Thiorhodovibrio frisius: one gene and its partner. The protein of the gene in region 1 interacts with the protein of each later gene in a pairwise test. Links are inferred from orthologs where the notes say so. Each region holds a gene or a part of one and is shown on either strand. Other genes may lie near its edges.

The links.
Region 2: the proteins of gyrA (region 1) and gyrB interact in binary tests that used the Escherichia coli proteins (3 or more experiments, as listed by UniProt). The link is inferred for Thiorhodovibrio frisius from one-to-one orthologs.

Annotation. Positions count from the first base shown.
Region 1 is NZ_CP121471.1:2,647,095-2,650,637, forward strand. What follows is about bases 81-3,301. They hold gyrA (DNA gyrase subunit A), read left to right. Parts: upstream 81-428; coding sequence 429-3,101; downstream 3,102-3,301. Other genes in these bases: Thiofri_RS12260 (thioredoxin family protein), read right to left, coding at 81-185; serC (3-phosphoserine/phosphohydroxythreonine transaminase), read left to right, coding at 3,168-3,301. Outside these bases: more of Thiofri_RS12260, read right to left, coding at 1-80; more of serC, read left to right, coding at 3,302-3,543. UniProt on the Escherichia coli protein: A type II topoisomerase that negatively supercoils closed circular double-stranded (ds) DNA in an ATP-dependent manner to maintain chromosomes in an underwound state.
Region 2 is NZ_CP121471.1:3,531-6,900, forward strand. What follows is about bases 65-3,112. They hold gyrB (DNA topoisomerase (ATP-hydrolyzing) subunit B), read left to right. Parts: upstream 65-409; coding sequence 410-2,815; downstream 2,816-3,112. Other genes in these bases: recF (DNA replication/repair protein RecF), read left to right, coding at 65-204; parC (DNA topoisomerase IV subunit A), read right to left, coding at 2,938-3,112. Outside these bases: more of recF, read left to right, coding at 1-64; more of parC, read right to left, coding at 3,113-3,370. UniProt on the Escherichia coli protein: DNA gyrase negatively supercoils closed circular double-stranded DNA in an ATP-dependent manner to maintain chromosomes in an underwound state.

The DNA of each region.
Region 1 (3,543 bases):
AGGCGCCCGTCGTACTCATCAATCAAACGGAACAGATGGGGTGCGAGTGCGTGACAGGGACTGCACCAGTCGGCCCAGAAATCCACCAACACCGGGATGCGATGCGAAGCGTCCAGCACGGAGGAATCGAAGCCCTCAAGTCCGGTGCTAAACGCGTGGGAGCTGTCATAAAGCGGCGAAGACATAGTAAAGTGAATCCTTAAAATATTCCTGTAATAGATTAATACAAAATGCTAATTACCGCATTTATTGAGCGCTTGCGTCAGGTCAATCTGCCGCCAAGCGGATACGCTCGTGGGCGTTCGTGCTATGATTGCGAGTTTAGCGAACTTGCCGACTTCCCGCCTGCGGGCTCCCGCATCTTGACGGCAAATTCTTAATCATCACCCCAACCCCATATCCAGCGAACTCGCTGACAAGCCACGCCCATGCCGGATTTTGCCAAGGAAGTCCTGACCGTCAATCTCGAAGACGAGATGCGGCAGTCGTATCTCGATTACGCCATGAGCGTGATCGTCGGCCGCGCGCTGCCCGATGTGCGCGATGGCCTCAAGCCCGTCCATCGTCGCGTGCTTTTCGCGATGAACGAACTCGGCAACGATTGGAACAAGCCCTATAAGAAATCCGCCCGCGTGGTCGGTGATGTGATCGGTAAGTACCACCCGCATGGGGATACGGCGGTTTACGACACCATTGTCCGCATGGCGCAGCCGTTCTCGATGCGCTACATGCTGGTGGACGGGCAGGGCAACTTCGGCTCGGTCGATGGCGACTCACCCGCCGCCATGCGTTATACCGAAGTGCGCATGGCGCGCATCGCGCACAGTCTGCTCGATGACCTCGACAAAGAAACCGTCGATTTCATCCCGAACTACGACGAGTCCGAGTACGAGCCGACGGTCCTGCCGGCGCGCTTCCCGAATCTGCTGGTCAATGGTTCGTCCGGTATCGCCGTGGGCATGGCGACCAACATCCCGCCGCACAATCTTGGCGAAATTATCGATGCTTGCCTGAAGTTGATCGATGAACCCCTGACAACGCTTGATGAGCTGATCGATCTGGTGCCGGGGCCGGACTTCCCGACCGCCGCCATAATCAATGGTGTGCGCGGCATCCGCGAGGCCTATCGCACCGGGCGTGGGCGCATTCAACTGCGTGCGCGCTCCGAGGTCGAAACCCTGAAGCGTAGCGGGCGCGAGGCCATCGTGGTCACCGAGCTGCCGTATCAGGTCAATAAGGCCCGAATGCTTGAGAAGATGGCCGAATTGGTCAAGGAGAAAAAGCTCGAGGGCATCGCCGAGCTGCGTGATGAGTCCGACAAGGACGGCATGCGGATGGTGATCGAGATCAAGCGCGATCATTATCCCGATGTGGTGCTGAACAACCTGTATCAGCACACCAACATGCAGACGGTGTTCGGCATCAATATGGTCGGCCTGGTCGATGGCCAGCCGCGACTGCTGAATCTTAAGCAACTGCTGGAATACTTCCTGCGCCACCGCCGCGATGTGGTGACCCGGCGCACGCTCTACGAACTGCGCAAGGCACGCGATCGCGCACATCTGTTGGAAGGTTTCACGGTCGCACTGGCGAACATCGACGAGGTGATCGCGCTCATTAAAGCCTCCGCCAGCCCGGCTGATGCGCGTGAGGGCCTGATGGCGCGCACCTGGGCACCGGGGCAGGTCACTGGCATGCTCGAGCGCGCCGGCGCCGCCCCATCGTCAATCGAGTCCCGCCCGGATGAGCTTGACCCGAGCTTCGGGCTGATCGGGGAGGGCGATCAATCCGGTCGTTATCGCCTGAGCGAACGCCAGGCGCGCGCCATTCTCGATCTGCAACTCCAGCGCCTGACCGGTCTAGAACAAGATAAGATTATCAAGGAGTACGGTGAGATTCTTCAGAAGATCTCTGAGCTTCTGGAAATTCTCCGTAATCCTGAGCGCCTGATGCAGGTCATCCGCGACGAGCTCACCGCCATTCGCGATCAATACGCGGACGCGCGCCGCACTGAGATCGTCACCGATCAGACCGACCTGACGCTGCTCGACCTGATCGCGCCCGAGGATATGGTGGTGACGCTCTCGCACGCTGGCTATATTAAGGCGCAGCCTTTGTCCGAGTATCAGGCGCAGCGGCGCGGCGGCAAAGGGCGCATCGCGGCCACCACCAAAGACGAAGACTTCATCGACCGGCTGTTCGTGGCCAATTCCCACGACACCGTGCTGTGCTTTTCGAGCTTCGGTAAGGTCTACTGGCTCAAGGTCTACGAGTTACCGCAGTCAGGGCGTGGCGCGCGCGGACGGCCCGTTGTCAACCTGCTGTCACTCGAGCAGGGCGAGCGCATCAACGCCACTCTGCCGGTGGCCGAGTACGATCAGGACCGCTTCATCTTCATGGCCACGAGCAAGGGCACGGTCAAGAAGACGCCCATCAGCGACTTCTCGCGTCCGCTCTCGCGCGGCCTGATCGCCATCGACCTGCACGAGGACGAATATCTGATCGGCGTGGCGGTGACCGACGGGCACCAGGATATGATGCTCTTCACCAGTGCCGGCAAGGCGGTCCGCTTCAACGAGGAGGCCGTCCGCTCCATGGGCCGCACCGCCCACGGCGTGCGCGGCGTGACGCTCGAAGAAGGCCAGCGGGTCATTTCGCTTGTCATCGCCGAACCAGGTGCTGTGCTGACAGTGACCGAGAAGGGCTACGGCAAGCGCACGCCGGTGGAAGAGTTCCCAACCAAGGGCCGCGGCGGCAAGGGCGTGATCGCCATTCGCACCAGCGAGCGCAATGGCGAACAAATCAGTGCGGTGCTGGTGCGCCCGGGCGATGAGATCATGCTGATCACCGATGGCGGCACCCTGGTGCGCACCGCCGTCGACGGCATCTCGCTGCTCGGTCGCAGCACCCAGGGCGTGCGCCTGATCAACTTAGGCGAAGGCCAACGCCTGGCCGGCATTGAGCGGATTGTGGCGCTCAATGGTGATGGCGACGAGGGTGAGGGCGGCGGGAACGGAGAGGACGGTGACCCACCGATGATCGACCCCGATTCCGAACAAATTGATGGACCAGATGCCGGAGGCGGGGAGGTTGAGGATTAGGCGTCAATGTGCTGATTCCCCAACCCGAGCCGGCTTCGCTGTCGATTAACCATTGGAGAAGACTGAATGACCCGACCCTATAACTTTAGCGCCGGCCCGGCGATGCTACCTGAACCCGTGCTGCAGCGCGCGCGCGAGGAAATGCTCGACTGGCACGGCAGTGGCATGTGTCCAGCCGAGATGAGCCATCGCGGTAAGGAGTTCATGTCCATCGCCGAACGTGCCGAGACGGATCTGCGCGAACTGCTCGGCATTTCAGATGATTACCGGGTGCTTTTCCTGCAGGGCGGGGCATCGAGTCAGTTCGCTATGGTGCCGATGAATCTGCTGCGCGGACATACCAGCGCGGATTACATCAATACCGGCAGCTGGTCGAAAAAGGCCATTGCCGAGGCGCGGCGCTTTTGTACGCCATCCATCGCGGCCAGCACCGAAGATGATC
Region 2 (3,370 bases), 2.6 Mb from region 1 along the record:
CAACTCGGCGGGGCAAAGTCACCGAGAGACATTTGGCTAGTGGACGATATTGGCTCGGAATTGAGTGAGGAAAATGCACAGAGTCTGGTTGGCATGATTCAAACTCATAGCTGCCAGGTCTTCCTGACGGCCCTCAGCCAGCCGGTCCTTGATTCCTCGAAAATGTTTCACGTGGAACAGGGCGTCATCTGTCCAGCCGATTAACCCTGAAACCACCGCGCATCTTGGTCCCTTAGCACGGACAGGACAATCTCTCCTCGCGCTAGTCTTGACAGAAATAGTCGCGCTGTCCGAACTAAGGACGATATCTTTAGTCGATTTCAAAAAATTCTCTAATGCCCACCGGTGGATGAGCCAAGAACCGGTATAATGGAGCCTTCTTCGGTTAACCAATTTACTCTGTTTCTCAATGGCCTACGACTCATCTAATATTAAAGTTCTGCGCGGGCTGGACGCTGTTCGCAAACGTCCGGGGATGTACATCGGTGATACTGACGATGGCACCGGTCTTCATCACATGGTTTTTGAGGTGGTGGATAATTCCATCGATGAAGCCCTAGCGGGCCAGTGCACCGACATTCGAGTGACTGTCCATACCGACGGCTCAGTCTCGGTGGCAGATAATGGGCGGGGCATCCCTGTTGATCATCACCCGGAAGAAAATCGTTCTGCGGCTGAAGTGATAATGACGGTTCTTCACGCCGGGGGTAAGTTTGACGACAACTCCTACAAAGTCTCCGGTGGTCTTCATGGTGTCGGCGTTTCGGTTGTGAACGCGCTGTCGGAGACACTCAACTTGCGGATTTGGCGTGGTGGCACCCTGTACGAACAAGAATATCGCCTGGGTGCGCCTGTCGCGCCTTTGCGCCCGATTGGCGAAGTCGAAGCCTCGGGGACCGAGATTCGATTCAAACCTTCAACAGAGATTTTTTCTGATTGCGAATTTCACTATGACATTTTGGTAAAGCGACTGCGGGAGCTGTCTTTTCTGAATTCAGGGATTCGCATCGCATTGCGCGATGAGCGCGTTGATCGGGAGGATGTTTTCGAATACAAGGGCGGCATTCGCGCTTTTGTGGAACATCTTAATCGAAACAAATCGCCTATCCATCCGACGGTCTTTTTCTTTACCGACGAGCGCAACGATCATGTTGTTGAAGTTGCCTTGCAATGGAACGAGTCCTATCAGGAAACCATTTTTTGTTACACCAATAACATTCCACAAAAAGATGGGGGCACCCATCTGGCGGGATTTCGCGCAGGTTTGACGCGGACGCTAAACCAATACATCGAGCGGGAAACACTGGACCGGAATCAGAAGACACGACCGATTGGCGACGATGCGCGCGAGGGACTGACTGCAGTGGTTTCGGTGAAAGTGCCGGATCCCAAGTTCTCTTCCCAGACCAAAGAAAAATTGGTGTCCTCGGATGTTAAGCCAATCGTCGAAGGCCTTTTCGGCGAGCACTTGAATAGTTTTTTAGAGGAGAATCCGGCTGAGGCGAAAATCATCGCCAATAAAATGATTGATGCGGCCCGCGCGCGCGAAGCGGCCCGGAAGGCTCGTGAAATGACCCGACGGAAAGGGATTTTGGACATTGCCGGTCTTCCCGGAAAGCTTGCCGATTGTCAGGAGAAAGATCCAGCGGGCTCTGAGCTCTTCATCGTGGAGGGTGACTCAGCCGGAGGGTCCGCCAAGCAGGGTCGCGACCGGGCGTTTCAGGCAATTTTGCCCTTAAAAGGCAAGATCCTAAACGTAGAGAAAGCCCGCTTCGATAAAATGCTGTCCTCTGCCGAAGTGGGCACGCTGATTACCGCCCTCGGCTGTGGGATTGGCCGAGAGGAATACGACCCGGACAAGCTGCGGTACCATCGCATTATCGTGATGACGGATGCGGACGTCGACGGTGCCCATATTCGCACCCTGCTGCTGACCTTTTTCTACCGGCAAATGCCTGAGCTCATTGACCGGGGCTATGTCTATATTGCTCAGCCGCCGCTGTATAAGGTCAAGCGGGGCAAACAGGAGGATTATCTGCTCGACGACGCCGAGCTTGGGGCATCCCTGCTGCGTGCCGCTTTGGACAATGCCGCCTTGACTCTCAGTGCGGATACCCCGCCAATGTCGGCGGTTGGGTTGGAGGAATTGACGCGAGAGTTTCAGATCTACCGCGCCATTATTGCCCGCCTAGCCAATCGGTATGACTCTCTGTTTCTCGGTGAGCTTTTAAGCCTTCCGCGCATGACTGAAGATCTGTGGTTCGATCAGGCTGCCCGCGAGCAATGGATTCAAGATTTAACTCTGGCCTTAAGTGCCAACAGTGGAACGGCGATCGATTATCGCATCAGTGTCAGCGGCGATGACGCAGGCGGTCCTGGGGCCTTGGAACTGATTCGCATGGTGCATGGCATTCCGGAGACGCGCATGGTGCCCTTTGAATTCTTTTCTTCTGCCGACTACCAGCGAATCGCTGCTCTTAGCGAAAAACTTGATGGACTTTTGCAACCAGGCGCCCGGGTTGAGCGCGGGGATAAGAGCGTGGAGGTTGATAGTTTTGCTAGGGCCTACGACTGGCTAATTGGTGAGGCGAAGCGGGGATATCACATTCAGCGGTATAAGGGCTTGGGCGAAATGAACCCCGGACAACTGTGGGAAACCACAATGGACCCGGAATGCCGTCGGCTGATGCGGGTCACCATTGAGGATGCTGTCTCGGCCGACCAGATATTTACGACCCTGATGGGTGATCAGGTAGAACCCCGGCGAGAATTCATCGAGCGCTATGCACTCGAAGCGGGAAATATCGATATCTAAGAGCCAGTGGCAGTCTTTTGCTTAAGGAACGGTTCAAGAACTAGCGATACAACTTTGCCTTCTGAAGTTGGGCACGCTGCGCTTTGCCCAACCTACCTGTATCGGTAATTTTTGAACCGTTACTAAGGGTCTTTATCTGAGTCAAAGAGCTGGTCATTGTTTTGATTCGCCTCGGGGCTTAGAGGGATCAGGCGCTCGACCCGGCGAAAGCCGCGTGGCAAGAGGGCGCCGCGTCTGCCCCTATCACCCTGATAATGAGATTGGTCCGCTGGCTTCAAGCTAAACTGGCGCTGGCCGGCCTCAACAATCAGAGTGTCGGTCTCGCTTAATACCGCCACTGCGCTGACGCGCTCTCCGTCTTGATTCATGCGGGTTGCGGGAATACCAATGAGCCGGTTGCCCTTGCCCTTGGCGAGTTCAGGTAAATCTGACAGCGCAAATAGCAGCAAATGACCGGTACTTGTCGCTACCGCAACCTTGGAGTTTGTCGCAGACTGCACCTTAACGGGCGGCAGCAGCCGGTCCGGAGCTGAAAGGTTGATTACCGCTTTACCG